One region of the Cupriavidus sp. SIMBA_020 genome, then DNA from elsewhere that is predicted to be linked to it. Evidence: predicted binding sites of a transcription regulator. Region 1 holds the regulator's gene; the other holds the start of a gene.
The links. Region 1 encodes FNR, which switches genes on or off when oxygen is low (the NO sensors DNR and NnrR bind a similar motif). Its sites were predicted from a motif close to TTGATNNNNATCAA; they were not measured.

Region 1 (11,230 bases):
CTCGCCGATTCACCTGGCTGATCGACGTGTTCTACGACCACAAGGTCAAGCTGCTGATGTCCGCCGAGGTGCCCGCCGACGAGTTGTATACCGAAGGCCAGATGGCCGGCGAGTTTCATCGCACGGTGTCGCGGATCATCGAAATGCAGTCGCGGGAGTACCTGGAGTCCGAGCGACGGACCATGGACACTTCGCTGACCTGACCCAAGCTGAAGCGGGCCGCGCGGGGGGAGCCGCAAGCTGTTGTCGGACAGGTACGAATCCGACCTATTTGATCTGTATCAAGGCGTATGGTGTGCGTGCTACCTACTATCCGTGGGTATTAAAAGCGCACCATGCCGTCCCCGTCCCTACCTACACCCTCACTCGTGCCGGCTGGTGGCCCCCCCGGGGCGCTGCCGGCGACCGCGGCAACGTTATCACCGCCATCCGCCGTCCGGCGCGGGTTTCCCGCGACGCCTCCGGCACCCACGATGGCGGGCGCTTCGCCATCCCGATCGAATTCCACGCACGTAGACGGCCATTGCTTTCACTGCGGCCAACTGCTGACGCCGGCTGAGCCGGCATTCATTGCCGATGTCGAAGGCAGCGCGCGCAGCTTCTGCTGCGGCGGCTGCCAGGCATTGGCGCAGACGCTCCACGCGGCGGGGTTCGGTCATTTGTATGGCGACACCTCGCGTTTCTCGCGGCCCCTTGACGCCACTGCGCGCCGGGAAGCCGAGCCGGTCTGGGCCGCCTACGATACGTCCGAGCTACGCCAGCAGTTCGTCCGCCCGCTTGGCGATGGCAAGGCCGAAGTCACCCTGGCGCCTGAAGGTATCCGCTGCGCGGCCTGCGCGTGGCTGATCGAGCAGCGCCTGGGCCAACTGCCGGGTGTGGAACTGGCGGTGGCCAACGTGGCAACGCGCCGCGTGGTGGTGCGCTGGCGCGAATCGCAACAATCCGTGTCTGCCTTGCTCGGCGCGCTGGCGGACATCGGCTATATGGCGTGGCCGTTCGAGGTGTCCCGCAGCGACCGCCAGGACCGCCGCGAGCGGCGCGGGCTGTTGATGCGGATGGCCGTGGCGATGCTCGGCATGATGCAGGTCATGATGTACGCGTGGCCGATCTACACGCATGAAGCCACGATCGATCCTGGCCAGCTGCAACTGATGCGCTGGGCCAGCTTCGCGCTGACGCTTCCAGTCGTTTTCTATTCCGCTTCCCCGATCTTTGCCGGCGCCTGGCGCAGCCTGCGGCAACGCGCGATGGGCATGGACGTGCCCGTGGCCATCGGCGTGGCCGCCGGCTTCCTGGCCAGCGCAGTTGCCACGGTGCGTGGCGTGGGAGAGGTGTACTTCGACTCCGTGACGATGTTCGTGGCGTTCCTGCTGCTGGCGCGATATCTGGAGCTGCGCGTGCGTCAGGCGTCCCGAAGCGGCGCCGAGATGCTGGCGCGTCAGTTGCCGGCCACGTGCGAGCGCCTGACCGAGGGGGGAACCGTCGAGCGTGTGCCAGTGGCTCGCCTTGGCGCTGGCGACCGCATCCGGGTCAAGGCCGGTGAAATCGTGCCCGTGGACGGTGTGGTGCTGGCAGGCATCAGTGAGCTCGACGAATCAATGCTGACCGGCGAGGCCCGCCCGGTGCGACGGAGTATCGGCGACGCCGTGCTCGCCGGGTGTTTCAACACGGCTAGCCCGCTCGAGGTGCGCGTGGGACGCATCGGCGCCAATACGCGACTGGCCGAGATCGTGGCGGTGCTGGATCGTGCCCTCGTGGAAAAGCCACGGCTGGCGCTACTGGCCGACCGCGTCGCGGGCTGGTTTGTCGGCGCGCTGCTTGCAATGGCGGCGGTAACCGGCGTCGTCTGGGCTGGCTGGATCGATCCATCGCGCGCGCTGTTGGTGACGGTGGCAGTGCTCGTGGTGAGCTGTCCTTGCGCCCTGTCGCTGGCTACCCCTGCAGCGCTGGCGGCGGCCGGAGCGTCGCTGTCGCGGCGCGGCGTGCTGCTGACGCGGTCTCACGCCATCGAAACCCTCGCACGCGTTACCGATATCGTGCTCGACAAGACGGGCACGCTGACCGAGGGACGCTTCGCAGTGGTACTGACAGAGGCCACCGGCCGCCTCGAAGCGGACGCCTGTCTGGCGATTGCCGCGGCGATGGAGCAGGGCGGGGAGCATCCGATAGCCCGGGCGTTCCGCGATGCCTGCGCGTCATCGTCCGGGCTGGTGCAGCCTTCAGTGGACGATTTGCACAACGCGCCGGGGCAGGGTGTCGAAGCCTTTATCGACGGGCGGCGCATGCGGCTTGGCCGGCGCGACTTCGCGGCTGCGCTGGCGCTGGAAGCTGGCGTCTGTGGCGTCTGGGTCGGCGATGACGCGGTCATCGGCGCCTCCGGCAACCCCCATCGCGGCGCCACCGAGGTCTGGTTAGGGGCTTCCGAGGGCCTGCTGGCGCGGTTTTGCCTGTCCGACGTCGCGCGTGCGCAGACCCCGGCGCTGCTCGACGCGCTCGATCTGCTTGGCGTCCGCACCCATCTGATATCTGGCGACAACGTCGAGGCGGTGCGCTGGTGGGCGGACTATTTCGGCATGGAAACTGCGCAGGGCGCCGTGACGCCCGAGGGCAAACGCGCTTATGTGGCCGCGCTGCAACGCGACGGCGCCGTGGTCCTGGCCGTGGGCGACGGCATCAATGATGCCCCAGTGCTGGCACAGGCGCAGGTCTCCATCGCGATCGGGAGCGGCGCGCCGCTGGCCCAGGCCGGCGCCGACGCGGTTCTCACGCATGGGGGCGTGGCCGAGATTGCCAGCGCCATTGCCGCAGCGCGCCGTACGCGCCGCGTGGTGCGCCAGAACCTCGGCTGGGCTTTCCTCTACAACATCGTGGCCATACCGCTGGCCGCCACCGGGCTGGTCACGGCCTGGATGGCAGGCATTGGCATGTCTGCATCGTCGCTGCTTGTCGTCGCCAATGCCTGGCGCCTGCTGCATGTACCTAATAAGACACTTGTGCCGCACCCGACATCACGCGAGGAGCGCTGACCATGGAAACCCTTTACCTGCTCGTGCCGATGAGCCTGGTGCTTGTGGCGCTGATCGCCGGCGCGCTCTGGTGGGCGCTTAACGCGGGGCAGTACGACGACCTTGACCGGCCCGGCGAAGCCATCCTGCTCGATAACGACAAGCCATGAATTGCAAGCTTTTTACGAGCCATGGTGGCGCGCGGCCGCAACAGTTCCTTTCGTTGAATTGCGACTTGACCGGGATCAACACGCGGGTGGCGGCGGCTTTCTAAAGTCACACCAACACTAGGGTTAAACGATCTTTACTTCTGTATTTGGGGGTCTGAATGGATGTCTCTACCGCGTCTCCACGCGTCGACACCTTTAACTACGGCGTCGTGCGGCAATTTGCCGTGATGACCGTGGTCTGGGGGATCGTCGGCATGGCCGTCGGCGTTCTACTGGCGGCGCAATTGATCTGGCCGGATCTTAATTTCAACACCCCGTGGCTGTCCTTCGGGCGCCTGAGGCCGCTGCACACCAACGCGGTGATCTTCGCCTTCGGCGGCAGCGCGCTGTTTGCCACGTCGTACTACGTCGTGCAGCGTACCTGCCAGGCGCGCCTGTTCTGCGGGCCGCTGGCGGCGTTCACGTTCTGGGGCTGGCAGATCGTCATCGTGGCGGCGGCCATCACGCTGCCGCTCGGTATCACGACTTCCAAGGAATATGCGGAACTCGAGTGGCCGATCGACATCCTGATCACCCTGGTCTGGGTCGCCTACGCGGTGGTGTTCTTCGGCACCATCATCAAGCGCAAGACGCGCCATATCTATGTGGCCAACTGGTTCTTCGGCGCGTACATCCTGACTATCGCCATCCTGCATATCGTGAACAACATCGAGATGCCGGCGTCGATGTGGAAGTCGTACTCCGCCTATGCGGGCGTGCAGGACGCGATGATCCAGTGGTGGTACGGCCATAACGCCGTGGGCTTCTTCCTGACCACCAGCTTCCTTGGGATGATGTACTACTTCATCCCGAAGCAGGCCGAGCGGCCGATCTACTCGTACCGGCTCTCCATTGTCCACTTCTGGGCATTGAACTTTACCTATATGTGGGCTGGCCCCCACCATCTGCAGTACACGTCGCTGCCGGACTGGGCGCAGTCGCTCGGCATGGTGTTCTCCCTGATCCTGCTCGCGCCGTCCTGGGGCGGGATGATCAACGGGATCATGACCATGTCCGGTGCCTGGCACAAGCTCCGCACGGACCCGATCCTCAAGTTCATGGTGGTGGCGCTGTCGTTCTACGGCATGGCCACGTTTGAAGGTTCGATGATGTCCATCAAGACCGTGAATTCGCTGTCGCACTACACGGACTGGACGATCGGCCATGTCCACTCGGGTGCGCTGGGCTGGGTCGCGATGATTTCGATCGGCTCGTTGTACTACCTGTTTCCGCGCCTGTTCGGGCAGAAGGAGATGTTCAGCGTCAAGCTGATCGAGTGGCACTTCTGGATTGCGACGATTGGCGTGGTGCTCTACATCGCCTCGATGTGGATCGCCGGCGTGATGGAAGGGCTGATGTGGCGCGCCACGCAGCCGGACGGCACGCTGACCTACGCATTCGTGGAGGCGGTCAAGGCGAAGTACCCGTTCTACCTGATCCGCCTGCTCGGTGGCCTGTGCTTCCTGACCGGCATGCTGGTCATGGCCTACAACGTGGTGCGTACGATTGTCGGCAAGCCCGCCACGGACGCGCCGATTCCGGTCAGCCTGCAGGCTTCCGCACATTGACCGCCGAGGATTGCTGAGATGTCACAAAAACAAGGATTCTTCACCCACGAAACGCTTGAGAAGAACGTCGGCTGGCTGATCATCGCCACGATCATCGTGGTGAGCATTGCGGGCCTGGTGCAGATTGTGCCGCTGTTCTTCCAGCATTCCACGACCAAGCCCGATGCGGGCATCGTGCCGTATTCGCCGCTGCGCCTGATGGGCCGCGACATCTATATCCGCGAGGGTTGCGTCGGCTGCCATTCGCAGCAGGTGCGCACGCTGCAGGCCGAGACCGAGCGCTATGGCCATTTCTCGACGGCCGGCGAGTCGGTGTATGACCATCCGTTCCTCTGGGGCTCCAAGCGTACCGGGCCGGATCTCGCCCGCGTGGGCGGGCGGTATTCGGATGACTGGCAGCGCATCCACCTGCGCAATCCGCGCGATGTGGTGCCGGAATCGGTGATGCCGTCGTACCCGTGGCTCGAGAAGGCTACGCTGCCGACTGATGATATCCAGGCGCGGATGCGCGCGCTGCAGCGACTGGGCGTGCCGTACACCGAGGAGCAAATCGCCCACGCCCCCGAGGAACTCGCCGGCAAGACCGAAGAGGACGCGATGGTGGCGTACCTGCAAGGCCTCGGCCTGAACCGCCGCAATGTGCGCGTGGACGCCACCACGGCGGCCACCGCCCCGAAGGAGTAAACGCCATGGCTATCCTGACTTCCGCTGCCACCGTGCTGTCGATGCTGGCTTTCCTCGCCATCTGCTGGTGGGCCTGGTCGACGCGTCGCCAGGCCGCCAACGAGGAGTCGGCCATGTTGCCTTTCGCGTTGCCTGACGAGACCACGATAACGACAAGCCGGAACCCACAGCCATGAGCGATTTCATTTCCGATTACTGGAGTTACTACATCACGGCCATCTCGCTGGTCGGCATCGCGTGGTGCGTGTGGCTGCTGTTCTCGCAGCGCCGGGTGCCCAAAAGCCAGGTTGTGACCGAGGATACCGGCCATGTCTGGGACGGTGACCTGCGCGAACTGAACAATCCGCTGCCGCGCTGGTGGATGTGGATGTTCCTGCTGGCCTGCATTTTCAGCCTGGGCTATCTGGTTCTGTATCCGGGCCTGGGTTCCTACGCAGGCGTGCTGGGCTTCTCCTCGCAGGGCGAACTGGCTGCGCATCGCCAGGCCGCCGAGAAGATTCAGAACGAGATCTACGGGAAGTACATGGCGATGGACGTCACGAAGGTCGCAGCCGACCCCGAGGCTCGCGAGATCGGCCAGCGCCTGTTCCTGAATTACTGCGCGCAGTGCCATGGCTCCGACGCGCGCGGCAGCCGCGGTTTCCCGAACCTGGCCGATAACGACTGGCTCTATGGCGGCGACCCTGACACGATCCGTCAGACGATCGCCAAGGGCCGCAACGGCATGATGCCGCCGTTCGCCGGTACCATCGACGCCAAACTCGCCGGGGACACGGCCCAGTATGTGCGCTCGCTTTCGGGCCTGGCGTCCGATCCGATCCGTGCGTCGCGGGGAGAAGGCACCTTCAAGACCACGTGCGCAGCCTGCCATGGGGCAAGCGGCAAGGGGAACCAGGCGCTTGGCGCGCCGAACCTGTCGGACAGCGTCTGGCTCTACGGCAGCTCGGAAAATGCCATCGTCGAGGCGATCCTGAAGGGCCACAACGGCCACATGCCCGCGCACGAGGAAATCCTGACGCCCGAGCGTATCCGCATGCTAACGGCCTATGTGTGGGGTCTCTCCAACACAGGAGCGGCCGGACAATGATCAACAGCCCCCGGGCAGGGCGGCAAGCCGCCTGCCGGGGCGCGAGGAACACCAGATGAACGCGCCCCCCAACGCTGCACAGCCCGTGGCGGACGACGCCGCCACGCCGGAGCCCTCACGGCCGGACAACAGCCCGCCATGGCGCCCGGCAGCCGCGCCTCGATCCGGGCAGCCTGCCCAGCCCGCCCAATCGGCTGAATCTTCTGAAGAGACGCTCTACGAGGTCCGGCGCAAGATCTATCCGCGCTCGGTCACGGGCGCCTTCTCGAGCTGGCGCGTCTGGCTCGTCATCCTCACCCAGCTGGTCTACTACGGCACGCCGTGGCTGCAATGGAACAACCGGCAGGCGGTGTTGTTCGACCTCGGCGCCCGCAAGTTCTATATCTTCGGCCTCGTGCTGTGGCCGCAGGACGTGATTTACCTCGCGGTCCTGCTCGTCATCTCGGCCCTGGCGCTGTTCCTGTTCACCGCCATTGCGGGCCGGCTATTCTGCGGCTACGCGTGCCCACAGACCGTCTACACCGAGATCTTCATGTGGATCGAGCGGCGCGTGGAAGGCGACCGCATCGCCCGCATCCGGCTGGACGGCGACCCGTGGAGCCTGCGCAAGCTGCGGCTCAAGGCGACCAAGCACGCGCTCTGGGTGGTGGTCGCCCTGTGGACCGGCTTCACCTTTGTCGGCTACTTTTCGCCGATCCGCGAGCTGGGCGGGCAGGTGGTTGATTTCTCGCTGGGGCCATGGCAGTCGTTCTGGATGCTGTTCTATGCGTTCGCCACCTGGGGCAACGCGGGTTTCATGCGCGAACAGGTGTGCAAGTACATGTGCCCGTACGCGCGCTTTCAGAGCGTGATGGTCGACCGCGATACCTTCGTGGTGACCTATGACGTAGGTCGTGGCGAGCCGCGCGGCAGCCGATCGCGCAAGACAGACCGGCAGGCCGCCGGCATTGGCGATTGTGTCAATTGCAGCATCTGTGTGCAGGTCTGCCCGACCGGGATCGACATCCGCGACGGATTGCAATACGAGTGCATCGGTTGCGGAGCTTGCATCGACGCCTGTAACCAGGTCATGGACAAGATGGCCTATCCGCGCGGCCTGATCCGCTACACCTCCGAGAACGCAATGCGCAAGAGCCTGTCGGCGGTGGCGGCGCGCAGGCGGCTGTTCCGCACGCGGACGATCATCTACGCGGTGATCTGGTCGGTGCTGGTGGGGGGCTTTATCGGGTCGCTGGCGATGCGCGCGCCGCTCAAGGTCGATGTCATTCGCGATCGTGGTGCCCTGGGCCGCGAGGTCGAAGGTCGATGGATCGAGAACGTGTACCGGCTGCAACTGATCAATACCACCGAGGCTCCGATGCGCGTCCGGGTGCAGGCGACGAGCGCGGCGCTGCAAGGGCTGACCATCGAGTACGACAAGTCGGCGGAAACACTGGCGCCCACGTCGAACCGCTTGTTGCCCGTGCGTATCCGTATCCCTATCGACGACGCGCCAGAGGGTACGCACAAGATCCGCATCACGGTCACGGGGGAGGGCGTGGACGATGCGCGGGAACGCGCGCAGATCCAGGAAGCGACCAGCTTCATCGTGCCGCGCGGCCTGTAGTGCGGGTCATCCAGGAAACTATCGACGCAAGGAGTAGGCAATGACAGCGCAACAAATCAAGCCGTGGTGGAAGGAACCGTGGCCGTGGTTGTTGATGAGTGGCCCGCTGCTGGCGATGATCGGCTGTGGCGTGACGATCTGGCTCGCCAATACCCACGCCGACGTGCCGGTGCGCAATGCTGCGCGGCATGGGCTGGTGGTGGAAAAGCTGGATGGGTCCGCCGCACGCGCCGACGCCCATGTCAATGACACGGCGAGGCGGCCATGAGACTGCGCTGGCTGATGTGGGTGATGTGGCCAGCGTTTCTGATCGGCGGCGTGGCCACGGCAACGGTGTTCTCGATTGTGGATCCCAGTGACCTGAACTTCTTCGGTCATCCGGTCGACGCGTCGCGCGAAGCGATCTACACCGTGGGATTCCTGTTGGCGTGGCTGTTCTGCGCCTTGTCGAGCGGCTTGACGCTCTACACCATGCCGACGCCGCTCAGCGATACCGATGAACTCGAGTAGCCCGCGCACCACCGCCGGCAAGGTGGCCTCAGCAGGATCGGTTGTAGATCTGCTTGATGCCGGCCATGTCGATGAGCTTGACGTGGCGCTGGCGGATCTGGATCAGGCCCGCCTCGGCAAAACGGGAGAACAGGCGGCTGACGGTCTCCAGTTTCAGGCCCAGATAGCTGCCGATCTCCTCGCGGCTCATGCGCAGCACGAACTCGCTAGACGAGTAGCCACGCGCCGACAGGCGCTCGGAAAGATTGACGAGGAACGCGGCGAGCCGCTCCTCGGCGCGCATCGAGCCCAGTGTCATCAGCATGACCTGGTCCTGCGAGATTTCCTTGCTCATCAAGCGCAGGAACTGGGTTTGCAGCGAGGGCAGGTCACCCGACAGCGCCTGCAGCTCGCTGAAGCGTACGACGCAGACTTCGGCGTCCTCGAGGGCCGTGGCATCGGAGGCATGCTGCATTTCGCCAAGGCCATCCAGGCCGACGATCTCGCCGGGCAGATGGAAGCCGGTGATCTGCGAGCGGCCATCCTCGAGCGTCACGTGCGTCTTGAGCGTGCCGAAGCGCACGGCATAGACGGCGGTAAGCGGATCGCCCATGCGATACAGCGTTTCGCCCTTGTGCACGCGCACGCGTTCCTGCACGAGCGTGTCCATCTTCAGGAGGTCCTGCTGCGACATGCCTACCGGCAGACAAAGCTGACCCATCCCGCACGTGGAGCAGCGGGGCGAGATCTCGGTGACGGGAATGGAGGTAAGCAATTGAGGGCTCTTGGTGATGCGCATTGCAGCAGGGGCGCGACAAGTCAATTTTACCGCGTGAAGTGACGCGGAAGCGAGGGACCGTTGCCATTTGGTGTGCTTTTCAGTGTTTTTATCGTTGCGTTGTTTGGTGGCGTCCACTGTGCCGCAATGTGCGGCGGCATAGCGATGGCCGCCGAGCAGCGCGCGGCAGTGCGCGTGCCAGTGACGATCCATCGCTCGCCGCGCGGCTGGCTTGTCGAACTACTGGCGATGCACGCCGGGCGCCTGACCACCTACGCATTGTTGGGGGCCGTCATGGGTGCCGTAGGCGCCACCGTATGGAAGCAGGACTATCTGCCCGTGCAGCGATGGCTCTATGGCGCAGGCGGGGCGATGCTGGTGACGTCGGGCTTTTGGCTGTTGCGTGGGCGCAGCATGCGCGCGGCGCGCCTGGAGGCGCTCGCGGTGCGCGTGGCCCAGGGGGTAGTGGGTCGCATGGGCGCGCTCGGTATCAGGCTGCCCGCCGGCCTCGCCCGACATACGCCGCTCATGAGGCGCTTCGGCTTGGGGCTCGCCTGGGGAATCGTGCCGTGCGGGATGGTCTATGGGGCACTCGCGATGGCGCTGCTGGCCGGCAATGCGGTGTCCGGCGCGCTGGTGCTGTTCGCCTTCGGGCTGGGAACGCTGCCAAACCTGCTGGCGATTTCGGGGCTTTCGGGGTATGTGCGCCATTTGTCGCGCCGGCCGGTGGTCCGGGCCGTGGCGGGGGTGCTGATCATCGGCTTCGGCATGGTGGGCGTGGCGCGGGCGGTCTGGCTGCCGGAGACCCTGGCGGCGCATGGGTTTTGCGTGGTGTTCTGAGGCAATTCCGAGCGGGGGGCAGCCCATCCGGGTTCGTGCCATTTGCCACGCCGGGCAGCGGGCGGGTTGCGGACGGGGCCGGGAATGCCATACAATCGCGAGAACCACGGTATCGCGCCATGTAATTCCCTGGCGTCGCCGGGCCGGCATCCCTGATCTGGGATGCGTGTCCATGGGTCCGAGGCAGCATTGGCTTGCCGGATCCGTCCCCACAGTTCATCCGGTTCAAAAGATCTGGTTTAAGAGGCCGGGCGGCCTTGTGGAGTGGTGGCGCAGGCGCAGGACGAAGCTTGTCCGGGCCGATATCCGTTTTTTCTTGCCGCCTTGGCAATCTGATTGTCCTGGCGAATGTCCGCTCCAAGGGGAAGGGTTCCGCCTGCGAGGGTAAAGGCGAGAGCGCGACGCAAGAGGTTCGACTCCCGGCGAAGCCAGCCGGATTCGGACGATCTCCTGCCGGAACGACCCGGCAAATCGATGCAAAAGAACGAAGTGCACCGCTTGGCTGCCTGGGCTGCGACAGGCTGCGAGTTGGCTGCGCAATGAGATGGCGGTGGCATCGGTACCGCTGTATCCGAAATCTCCAGTGCTCCGGGATTCGTCCGGGAGCAGGTGCAAAGACAGGCTGCACACAATCACATGAATACCCAAGAGGCGAAGATCGTCCTCGAGACCGCGCTGATTTGTGCGCAGGAGCCCCTGCGCGTCAACGATCTGCGCCGTCTTTTCGCCGACGATGTCGGCGCCGACACCATCCGCGTCCTGTTGGACGAATTGCGACAGGACTGGCAGCAACGCGGTGTGGAACTCGTGGCCCTGGCCAGCGGCTGGCGTTTCCAGAGCCGACCCGAGATGCGTGAGTTCCTCGACCGGCTCAACCCGGAAAAGCCGCCCAAGTATTCGCGCGCCGTGATGGAGACTCTTGCCATCATCGCCTATCGCCAGCCCGTAACGCGCGGCGATATCG
Region 2 (11,230 bases), on a different contig from region 1:
ATCCGATTCCGGCAAGGACGATGGCGGCGGTGCCGCCCGAGAGGCGCATGGCGTGCTACTCCCGCGTCTTCAGCACCGCGACCAGGTCAAGGTGCCTGAGGCGTTGCAAGACGAGGAGCCCCGCCACGAGCGCGGCGCACGCGGCGGGCACCATGGCAAAGACAAGCGTGACCCGCTCCAGCACAAGAGGAATCCGGAAGGCATCACGGTCGAATACTGGCACCAGCAGTGCGCAGAGACCATAGCCTACGGCGATGCCGAGGGGCAATGCCGCAGCCGTCAGCAGCGCCTGTTCGCCGATCAGAATGGTTGCCACCTCGCGAAGGGAGAAGCCCAGGACGCGCAGGCTTGCCAATTCATTGCCACGCTCTGAGAGCGCAATGCGGATATTGTTATAGACCACGCCAGCGACGATGACCGAGGCGAAGCCCGCCAGGACCAGGCTCGAAATGACGAAGGTGCGATCGAGCGTATTGCCGATCGACTCCAACACCGCTCGGCGCACAATGACGGAGCTGATCGCCGGCAGCCGCTTGAGCCTGCTGTACAACGACTCCGCCATCTGCGTGTCGATGCGCAAATGGACGCCACTGATGGCGGGACTCTCGCCGAGGTACCGCGACAACGCGAGCCGGTCCACATAGGCGCCAAGGCCAAGCAGATCGTCAACGGTGGCCGTCACGGGCAGGCTGAAGGTGTTGCGCCGCCCTTCCATCAACGTTACCTCCACCCGATCGCCAACGTGCAGGTGCAAGGTCGCTGCCAGCCTCGCCGAGATGACAAGTCCATCCGCATTCACTTGATGGCGCCCCGTGGTATGGCCCACGACCTCGTGCAACACCGAATCGGCATCAAGGCCCGTGAGTTCCACCCGCTTCGCGCGGTGGCCGTGGCGTAACCAGACCGGGGCCACCCGAAAGCCTTCGACTCGCAGGATGCCGGGCAGCTGCACGACATCGAAGACGGCGCCGGCCGGCTGGGCGTCAGTGAAGATCAGCGTCACGTCGTCGTGCTGGACCCGACCGAACTGCAAGGCAAGAATCTCGTTGACACCGTCAAGGCCGAATCTGCCGACCACCATGAGCCCGACGGCCAGGGCGATCCCCATCATCGAAAGCACGGCCTTGCCCGGCCGCCGGGCAAGATTGCGGAGGATCAGGCGTAACGGGATGGGCATCGCGCGCAGCAGCCCGATACGATCCAGCAGGCCCGCGCGGAAGCCAGCGGGCAGTTCCGGGCGCATGGCTTCGGCAGGTGGCAACCTGGCCGCGCGCCACACGGCGGCGCCGGCCCCCACCATCGCCGCCGCCGTGCTTGCCAGCACGGCCAGCACGAGTGCGCGCGGGCTAAGCACGGCCTGCAGTTGCGGAAAGTGGAAGTACTGGCGGTACAGGGCAACCATCAGCTGCCCGAAGTAGTGGCCTGCCGGAATCCCGGCCGCAATGCCGACCCCAACGGTGGCGAGCCCGAAGCGAAGGTACTGGAGGGCGACAGCACGGCCACTATAGCCGAACGCCTTGAGCAAGCCGATCTCGGCGCGCTGAACGGTCACAAGTCGGCTCAGCAGCGCGTACAGGAGGAATGAAGATACCGCGAGAAACAAGGCCGGCACATATGTGGCGGTGATGCCAATCTCACCCAGTTCGTCGGTCAGGAACCGATGCGAAAGCTGATCCTCCCTGCCGTAGGCGCCGAGGCTGCCATAGCGCGCCAGCAGGCGGTCGAGCGGGCCGATCACCTGGCGCGGATCGACCTTTGCGTCGAGGGTCAGCGCCACATCGTTGAACGCGCCCTCCATGCCGAATGCCGATGCCAGCGCATCCCGGCCCATCCACAGCACGCCGAAGCGACGGTTATCCGGAAACACCATGCCATGACCCACTTCGTAGACATACTCAGGCGACATTCCGATGCCGACCACCTGCAATTGCCGTGCGCGCCCGTTGAGGACAGCGGTCACGCGGGAGCCCACCTTCAGGCCATTCGCTGCGGCAAAAACCGCGCTGGCTACGACCTCGTCTTCCCGGGCAGGGCTGGGATAGTTGCCGTACAAGAGGAAGAGCGCGTTTGCGACCGGCATGCCGATGGCCGGCAAGGACACCAGCCGAAGGGTGGCGGGCTCGCTGAACCCTGGCACATCGCCCGTCACGTCCCGAACGATTCGCGTCTCGACGCCCCTGACGCCGGGCAAGGCGCGAATCTCATCGGCGACACCTGCCGGCGCACGCTTGAGACTGGCAAACACATCAGCAAAACGGTGGCTGACGTAGTAGCGCTCCTGCGCAATCACCAGCGACTCCCAGGCACCTTGCATCCCGACCAGGACGGTGATGCCACAGGCAACCACGAGTGCAGCGGCGAGCACCTGCCCGCGCAGCCGCCACAGGTCGCGCCCCAGCATTTTCGATCGCGCGCTCACCATGACAGCTCCGAGGGGCGTGCGCGCGCGACATGGCGCTCGATGCCGAGGATTGCCCCGCTGCTGATATGCACCACGCGGTCGGCCATCGCCGAGATCGCTGCGTTGTGCGTAATGACGACAGTAATGGCGCCAAGTTCGCGGTTCACCTGCTCAAGCACGTCGAGCACCAGCTTTCCCGTGCTGTAGTCGAGCGCGCCGGTTGGTTCGTCGCACAGCAGGATGTCGGGGCGCTTGGCCACGGCGCGCGCGATGGCTACACGCTGTTGCTCTCCGCCGGAGAGTTGTGCCGGAAAGTGATCCTTACGCTGCGCCAGGCCGACCATGCCAAGCGCGCGGAGCGGCTCCACCGGCTGCAGGGCGATCTCCGTGACGAGAGCGACGTTTTCCAGCGCAGTAAGACTCGGGATCAGGTTATAGAACTGGAAGACAAAGCCGACATGCTCGCGTCGGTAGCGGGTCAGGCCCGCATCGTCGGCGTCGGTAAGGTTGTGATCGCGGTACACCACCGTCCCGATGCTGGGCCGGTCCAAGCCGCCGAGGATATTGAGCAGCGTAGACTTCCCGCTTCCCGATGCACCCAGCAGGACCACGAACTCCCCACCGTACAGGTCGAGGTCCACACCGGCAAGTGCGCGGACCTGGATTTCACCCATGTCGTAGGTCTTGCCGACGTTTCGCAGTCGAAACAGCGCCTCCCGGCCGTTCGCCGCGTCGCTGATGCGCTCCATTGCACCGCCGCTTAGCTGGAGGCCGATGCGTTGATCGGCAGGACAATGTCTTCCATTACATCCTCCGCATGTCTGTCGCTTCAATGAAACGTCACGGGTATGGATCGCTATTCCGGCTGTGACATGACGCACTCGCGCAGCCGTTGCGCACTTCTAACGTATATGCGTCGCGCGAGCGGGCCTTGATACACGTCAGGTTTTGCAGCAGCGGCCGAAAGTGGCGCGGCGATTCGCGGAGATCTGCAGGTGAGTCCTCCGACCCGGCTTGAGAAGCCTTGATGTAGATCAGTCTGCGGTCCAAGTGTCCTTCTATATTGGCTTGGCAACCGCAGCACCCGACTGCCCCATCGACCCACCATCCCGACGATGGCGTGGGCTCGGCAGGCCGGCCCCGGAAACACCGCGACGAATGATGATTTGGCGCATGGGGGGCACTGTGGTTCCCGGTTTGGCGGAGGAGTAGCGGCCATGTACCGACATGTTCTGGTGGCAATCGACGAAAGCCAGTGTGCGCGTTGCGCGCTCGACGAGGCGATCCGGCTTGCGTTCTGTTGCGGGGCGCGGCTGGAGATCCTGCACGTCATCAACTACGCATACCTGCAGTACGAGACCGGCTACGGCCTGCGCGCCGATGTCAGCCCGGCGCTGGTGGCGGCCGGCAACGATCTATTGCGCGATGCCGCCGGCGTAGCCGACGCGGCCGGCGTGCGCCATGTGGAGACGCTGATTGACGAGATCCTCAACATGGGCGACGTGGCGGGACTTGTCGAGAAGTACGTGCGTTCATCGCGTCCGGACCTGGTGGTGGTCGGCACGCATGGCCGGCACGGCCTCAGGCGCGTATTGCTGGGCAGCGTGGCAGAAGCGCTCGCGCGTCATTGCACGGTGCCGGTGCTCCTGGTGCACGAGGTATCCCACGAAACGGCGGCACCGGCCCCATCTCGCGCCACACTTTAAAAGGAGTGACATCATGAATATTCAGGACATCTGTTCACGCGAAGCCGTGCACATTCCATCCGATTGCAGCCTGCAGGAGGCGGCGGTGCAGATGCGTGACAAGCACGTCGGAAGCCTGGTGGTGACCGACAGCACGCCGGCCGGCGAGCGCGTGGTGGGCATCCTGACGGACCGTGACATCGTGCTCGCTGGCGCCGCGATGGGTGCGGACCCGTGCCTGGCGCGCGTGATCGATGCGATGACGCCCGGTCTGGTGACGATCCACAGCCAGGCGACGATCCAGGATGCGATGCAGCTGATGCTATCGCATGGCGTACGCCGGCTCGGCGTGCTCGACGGCGATGCGTTGACCGGCGTGGTCTCGCTCGATGATCTGCTCGGCGCAATCGCGGCAGACTGGAGCATGCTGGCCGCGCTCGTGCGCAATGAACAGGAGCGTGAGCGTTCGGGATACGTGCAGCCGCCGCTGCGCGTGTAGTGGCGCGCTGGGGGTACCGCCAGGTAGTGGCGCCGGGTTGAAAATGGCAACGACACAGGGGAGTCAGGCATGAAAGACGATACGCAACTCAAGGAGAGTGTTCTGGAGGAACTGGAATGGGAGCCCTCAGTCGATGCTGCCGGCATCGGCGTGCAGGTGCGCGACGGCGTGGTAACGCTGACCGGGCACCTGGCGAGTTTTGCCGAGAAGAATGCGGCGGAAGAAGCGATACGGCGCATCCCGGGCGTGAAGGCGCTCGCTGTGGAGATCGACGTGCGACTGCCCGCCGATGCGGCGCGTACCGATGGCGATATCGCGCGGGCGGTGGCCAATGTGCTGGCGTGGAATACGTTCGTTCCGGTTGATCGCGTTCAGGTGACGGTGGAGCAGGGCGTAGTCCGGCTCACTGGAACCGTGGACTGGAACTACCAGCGCATGGCCGCGGAACGCGCGGTGTCGGGATTGCTCGGTGTGAAGAACGTGATCAACGCGATCAGCACCCGCCCGCAGGCAAGCCGGGAGGACCTCAGTGCGCGCATCAAGGCCGCCATCGAGCGCCAGGCGGTAAACGATGCCGCGCAGGTGACGGTGGCCGTCGCAGGTGCCGTGGTCACCCTGGGTGGCAGCCTGCGCACGTGGGCCGAGCGCGAGGCCGCGATGAACGCAGCGTGGTCGGCGCCAGGTGTGAGCTCGGTGGTCAACAACATCCGCGTGAATCTGTAGGCGGTGACAAGCGTTGGCAGGTCCTGCCGACGCTTGTGAATTCATGCACCACCGCTCGATGCACGACCGATCGATTCACCGATGAATTGGCCGGCCGGCCTGTGCCGGCGCCGGGAAGACCCTGGAGACTGGACTTCAAAGCATCGCCGAATGCAGGTGATGCGGGTCGTCCAGCGTGTCCACCACAATCCGCAGTGATTCCTCGATTTCATCACGATCGCCCGGGCCACCGAGGCAGAGACGGATCGCATCGGGAGGGTTGCCGTCCGTGGAAAACGCTACGCTCGACACCGCGCCAATGCTACGCGAGCGTAGGTGCAGCGCAAGCTCGGACGGGGTCCATGCGCTTGCCGCAGGAATGGGTAGCCACAGATGGAACCCGTTCGGATCGGCCTCGAAGCGCCGCTCGCCGAGTACCTCACGTGCAATCGCCTGGCGCGCCACATTCTCGGCCCGCAACGCCTTGAGCATGTCGTCCACCGTCCCATCCTGGATCCAAGCCGTGGCCAGCAGCGTGTTGAACGGGCTCGCCATCACCGTGGTGGCACGCAGTGTGCCGGCGAGCCGCTGCGTCTGGCGCGGCGTCGGTGCGTGGATGAGCGCGATCCGTAGCCCGGCGCCAAAGCACTTGGACAAGCCGGTCACGTAGTACGTGAGCTCCGGCGCCAATGTAGCGAACGCGTCCGGTCCGTTCGGCGGCAGCATTCCGTACGCATCGTCCTCAATGATCGGCACGCTGTAGCGCAGGGCGACATCGGCCAGCAGTTCGCGCCGTGCCTGCGGTACGGTGCGCGTGCCGGGATTCTGGATGGTCGGGTTGCAATAGAACGCGCAGGGCTTCTGCGACTTGCACAGCAACTCGAACGCAGTTGGAAGCGGCCCGTCCTCGTCACCGGGCAATGCCTGCAGATGCACGCCGAGCTGCGCGGCGATTGCCTTGATACCGGGATAAGCAAGCGTATCCACGCAGATCGGCTGGCCCGGCCGCGCAAGCTGTGAAAGCAATGCCACCAGCGCACTATGGATGCCTGGTGTGATGAGCACCGTCTCCGGGCGACACGCGGGAACCAACCGTTTGAGCCAGCGCGTAGCCACCGCCCGGTCGGCGGGCGTGCCGCCGAAGTCCTGATAGCGCAGAAGGGTGTAAGGGTCGGCCGCTCCCATCAACTGCGCAGCCGATTCGCGCAGCCGCGCCGCCATGCTCGCCGGCTCGGGCGGATTGTTCATGGTCATTTCGGCGCCGGTGCCCCCGCGCAATGGCATGGACGGTGCGCGGCCTCGTACAAAGGTACCACTGCCGGCCTTGGTATCGATCAGGCCGCGCTTGCGCGCCTCGTTATAGCCGCGCGCCACGGTCGTGTAGTTGAGCCGTAGCGCATTGGCCAGATCGCGTAACGCCGGAAGCCGGTCGCGCGCTTGCAGACGCCCGCTCTGTAATGCTTCTTCGATCAGGTCGGGAATCATCAGGTACGCCGGCTTGGCGCTTTCTGCGATGCATTTCTCCCAGTGCATGGTGAGGGCTGACAACGGTGGCTCCGGTGAATCGATCACTGTCCGACGGTGTTCGATTGAATGCATAAATCGTGCCCTATTGATCGCATCGGATCCGTTCATTGATGGTGCGAAGCTACCCCGATCCGGCACGGATTGTGTGCATGCCATCGCCAGGTTCCACGGAACCGTGCATGCGGACTGCTTGCACAGGGTGGCGCTGAAGCCACACGCCAGCACGATCTCGGCATGCTTCGCATCCGATCATTGATGCGATCAACTCGGGCTTTCCTGCTTGATCGGCAATTGATCGCATGGCCACCCGCGCCGATGGGCATATCGATTGCACAAGCTCCTCCATCGGCCGCCCCTGAGCCGATCGATTGATCGTCAGGCCATCGCATCGATTGATCGACCAACCCAACGAAATGGAGTCATGCATGCCCGCAGTCAACAAGCCCGCACACAAGAAAGGCGACTTCCTGGTCGACTACGAGGAGAAGGTGTTCGAAGACGTGAAGGCCGAGCCGGGCCAGAAGGCGCTCGTCACGTTCCATACGGTGGCGTTCGAAGGATCCATTGGCTTCGTCAACATGCTTCAGGCCACGCGACTGCAACGCAAGGGATTCGAGACGTCGATTCTGCTCTATGGGCCCGGCGTCACGCTCGGGCTGCAACGCGGATTCCCCACGCTCGGCGACGAAGCGTTCCCGGGGCACCTGAACTTCAACAACCAACTGACCAAGTTCATGGCCGAAGGCGGCAAGGTCTATGCATGCCGCTTCGCACTGCAAGCGCTGTACGGCCACGGGGAGGCATCGCTCATCGAGGGTGTGCGCCCGATCAACCCGCTCGACGTGCTGGATCTGAAGCTGCTGCACGTACGCGACAACGCCGTGATCATCGACACCTGGACCGTCTGAGCACCACCGCGAGCACCACCGCCACATCAAGCCAAACGGAACAGGTATCGCCATGTCACAGAAACGCATCGTGCGGGCCGCCGCCGTCCAGATCTCGCCCGATCTGGAGAGCGGCGCCGGGACGCTCGCCAAAGTCTGCGAGGCCATCGACAACGCCGCCCGCGAGGGCGTGCAGCTGATAGTCTTCCCGGAAACGTTCGTCCCCTACTACCCGTACTTCTCCTTCGTGCGGCCGCCGGTGCAATCTGGCGCTGATCATATGCGGCTGTACGACCAGGCCGTGGTGGTACCTGGCCCCGTTACCCATGCCGTGGCCGAGCGCGCGCGCAGACACACCATGGTGGTGGTGCTCGGCGTGAACGAGCGCGACCACGGCAGTCTTTACAACACGCAGCTTATCTTTGATACAGATGGCAAGCTCGCGGTAAAGCGCCGCAAGATCACACCCACGTTCCACGAGCGGATGATCTGGGGCCAGGGTGACGCTGCAGGCCTGAAGGTGGCCGACACCACCATCGGCCGAGTCGGCGCGCTTGCCTGCTGGGAGCACTACAACCCGCTGGCACGTTACGCGCTGATGACCCAGCACGAGGAAATCCATTGCAGCCAGTTCCCGGGCTCGCTGGTCGGCCCGATCTTCGCCGAGCAGATCGACGTGACCATCCGTCATCACGCGCTCGAGTCGGGTTGCTTCGTTGTCAACGCCACGGGCTGGCTGACGGAGAGCCAGATCGCCTCGGTTACCACCGACCCCATGCTGCAGAAGGCGCTGCGTGGTGGCTGCAACACAGCCATCGTCTCGCCGGAGGGCCAGCACCTGGCCACACCACTGCGCGAGGGCGAAGGCATGGTCATCGCCGATCTCGACATGTCGCTGATCACCAAGCGCAAGCGCATGATGGACTCGGTGGGCCACTATGCACGCCCGGAACTGCTTAGCCTTGCCATCAACGACCGTCCGGCAGTCACAGCATGGCCGATGGCAGCCGCCTCTACCAACATCAACGGGAGCACCCAACATGCACTCCAGCGAGACGACGCCGGCCTCGATCCGGCAGTTGATGACTGAACTTCAATCGGTCGGGATGCGTCTGGATGATCCGCGCGCGGGGGCCGCGAGCCGCCGCGGCGGGGCGGGGCCATCGGACCACAAGGCGGTGACCATCGATGGCGTGACAATCATGGTGCCGGTACACACCAACACCGCATGGCACTCGCCGTTTGCTGCGTCGGCGCCCGACGCGCACGGCACGGTCAAGCTATCGCGCGGCACGATACCCATCGCCAGCATCAGTTTTCCGAAGACCCCGCGCTTCTACGCGATGCAGACGCTGGACGGCGTGCCGTACTCCCATATCGCCACGCTGCATGGGGCCGATGTGCTGGCCACCACGGTGCTGCAGACCTGCATCCGGTACGAGAGTCGGAAGAAGACCTGCAAGTTCTGTTCAATCGGACAGTCGCTGGCGGCAGGCCGAACGGTTGCACACAAGACGCCACAGCAACTGGCCGAAGTTGCGCGCGCGGCCGTGCTGCTCGACGGCGTGAAGCACATGGTGCTCACCACGGGGACGCCTCCCACGCCCGATCGCGGTGCCGCCATCCTATGCGACAGCGCGTTCGCGATCCGTGCGGCAGTGGACTTGCCGATTCAGGCGCAGTGCGAGCCGCCCGACGATGACCGCTGGTTCAGCCGCATGCGGGCGGCGGGGATCGACACGCTCGGCATGCACCTGGAAGTGGTCACGCCGACGGTGCGCGAACGCATCATGCCCGGCAAGGCCTCTGTTCCCATCAGCCGCTACATGGAGGCGTTCAAGGCGGCGGTGGCCGTGTTCGGCCGCGGCCAGGTCAGTACCTACATCCTGGCGGGGCTCGGCGATACGGCCGAGGCCATTCTTTCCATCTCGCGCGAACTCGTCGACATCGGCGTCTATCCGTTCGTGGTGCCGTTCGTGCCCATCTCTGGCACGCCCCTCGAAGACCATCCAGCGCCTACACCCGAATTCATGAAGTCGGTGCTGCAGCCACTGGGCGCCATGGTGAGCGCCGGCGGCATCCGATCGGCCGACATCAAGGCCGGTTGCGGCAAGTGCGGCGCGTGCTCGTCGTTGTCATCCTACGAGGACCTCGCCGCATGAAAACCGAGCTTTGCATCGAGGTGCCGGTGGCCCCGACATTTCGCGTCCGCTGGGCGGAGGCACCCTGGGAAGTCGAGCAGGCCTATCGGCTGAGGCGCACGGTGTTCTGCGACGAGCAGGGCATCTTCAGTGGCGACGACCGCGACGTCGTGGACGATGTCGCGCAACCGCTTGTGGCCGTGCTGCACCATCCCGACGATGCCGACAACCCCGGGACCGTGGTCGGCACGGTACGCATCCACGAGAGCGAGCCGAGCGTGTGGTTTGGATCCCGGCTCGCCGTACACGACGCGTTTCGTGGCCACAGCAGGATCGGCGCCACGCTGATCCGCCTGGCTGTGAGCAGCGCCCACGCGCTTGGCTGCCGCCGCTTCCTGGCACACGTCCAAAGCCAGAATGTGCCGTTATTCCGGCGCTTGCACTGGAGCGTGCTGTCGGAGGAAACGATGCTCGGGCGCCCGCATCATCTGATGCAGGCCGACCTCAATCATTACCCGCCGTGCCATACGCCGTGCACGGGCTTTATCGTCGAAGGCAGGGCCCGGCAATGACAGCTCAGGCATTGGATCTCGACCTCGGCCGGTTGGTCGAGTCGCTGCGTGCCAGCCGCGGATTCGCACACAAGACTGACATTGCCGGCATGCTGTCGTCATTGGGCCGCGCCTTGCCCAACGGCACCGAAGACCTCGGTCAGGCCGTGGCCATTGGCGACGACTGTGCCGCCATTGCCGACGCGGACGGCTACCTGCTGTTCGCCATCGAGGGCATGGTGAGCGATTTCGTCGAATCGATGCCCTGGTTCGCTGGCTACAGCGCCGTCATGGTGAATGTCAGCGACGTGTACGCGATGGGCGGCCGGCCGCTGGCTGTGGTCGATGCGATCTGGAGCGAAGGCCTGGACAATGCGGCGGAGATCCTCGCAGGCATGGCTGCGGCGTCGGCCGCCTATGGCGTGCCCATTGTTGGCGGCCACAGCAATGCGCGCAGCGACCGTGCACAACTGGCAGTGGCCATTCTCGGCCGCGCGCGCCAACTGCTGTCCAGCTTCGCCGCGCGCCCCGGCCAACGTCTGCTGATGGCGGTAGATCTGCGCGGCGCGTTTGCCGAGCCTTATCCCTTCTGGAATGCGTCGACGACGGCGCCAGCTGGCCGCCTGCGTGCGGATCTGGAGGTACTTCCAGCGCTGGCCGAGGAAGGGCTTTGCGACGCAGCCAAGGACATCAGCATGGCAGGCACCCTTGGCACAGCGCTGATGCTGCTGGAATGCTCGGGGGTAGGCGCGAACATCGATCTGGGTGCGATCCCGCTGCCGCTCGGCGTGCCCCTGGCGCGCTGGCTGACGGCGTTCCCAAGCTTCGGCTACCTCC

Region 2: SB751_RS08195 (universal stress protein) is a predicted target of FNR. The motif match lies at 3,426-3,439, and genes of this name have one in related genera.

Annotation. Positions count from the first base shown of each region.
Region 1 covers NZ_JAWRWU010000004.1:252,028-263,257, forward strand. The annotation lists gene zapE (cell division protein ZapE) at 1-203, shown strand, start outside; gene SB751_RS10355 (heavy metal translocating P-type ATPase) at 474-3,026, shown strand; gene ccoS (cbb3-type cytochrome oxidase assembly protein CcoS) at 3,029-3,175, shown strand; gene ccoN (cytochrome-c oxidase, cbb3-type subunit I) at 3,334-4,782, shown strand; gene ccoO (cytochrome-c oxidase, cbb3-type subunit II) at 4,801-5,466, shown strand; gene SB751_RS10375 (cbb3-type cytochrome oxidase subunit 3) at 5,472-5,642, shown strand; gene ccoP (cytochrome-c oxidase, cbb3-type subunit III) at 5,639-6,553, shown strand; gene ccoG (cytochrome c oxidase accessory protein CcoG) at 6,609-8,159, shown strand; gene SB751_RS10390 (hypothetical protein) at 8,200-8,427, shown strand; gene SB751_RS10395 (hypothetical protein) at 8,424-8,669, shown strand; gene fnr (fumarate/nitrate reduction transcriptional regulator Fnr) at 8,698-9,423, opposite strand; gene SB751_RS10405 (sulfite exporter TauE/SafE family protein) at 9,508-10,266, shown strand; gene scpB (SMC-Scp complex subunit ScpB) at 10,903-11,230, shown strand, end outside.
Region 2 covers NZ_JAWRWU010000003.1:275,995-287,224, forward strand. The annotation lists gene SB751_RS08180 (efflux RND transporter periplasmic adaptor subunit) at 1-49, opposite strand, end outside; gene SB751_RS08185 (ABC transporter permease) at 56-2,422, opposite strand; gene SB751_RS08190 (ABC transporter ATP-binding protein) at 2,416-3,150, opposite strand; gene SB751_RS08195 (universal stress protein) at 3,619-4,107, shown strand; gene SB751_RS08200 (cyclic nucleotide-binding/CBS domain-containing protein) at 4,121-4,585, shown strand; gene SB751_RS08205 (BON domain-containing protein) at 4,655-5,308, shown strand; gene SB751_RS08210 (PLP-dependent aminotransferase family protein) at 5,444-6,835, opposite strand; gene SB751_RS08215 (MSMEG_0572/Sll0783 family nitrogen starvation response protein) at 7,240-7,722, shown strand; gene SB751_RS08220 (Nit6803 family nitrilase) at 7,775-8,791, shown strand; gene SB751_RS08225 (MSMEG_0568 family radical SAM protein) at 8,784-9,863, shown strand; gene SB751_RS08230 (MSMEG_0567/Sll0786 family nitrogen starvation N-acetyltransferase) at 9,860-10,414, shown strand; gene SB751_RS08235 (sll0787 family AIR synthase-like protein) at 10,426-11,230, shown strand, end outside.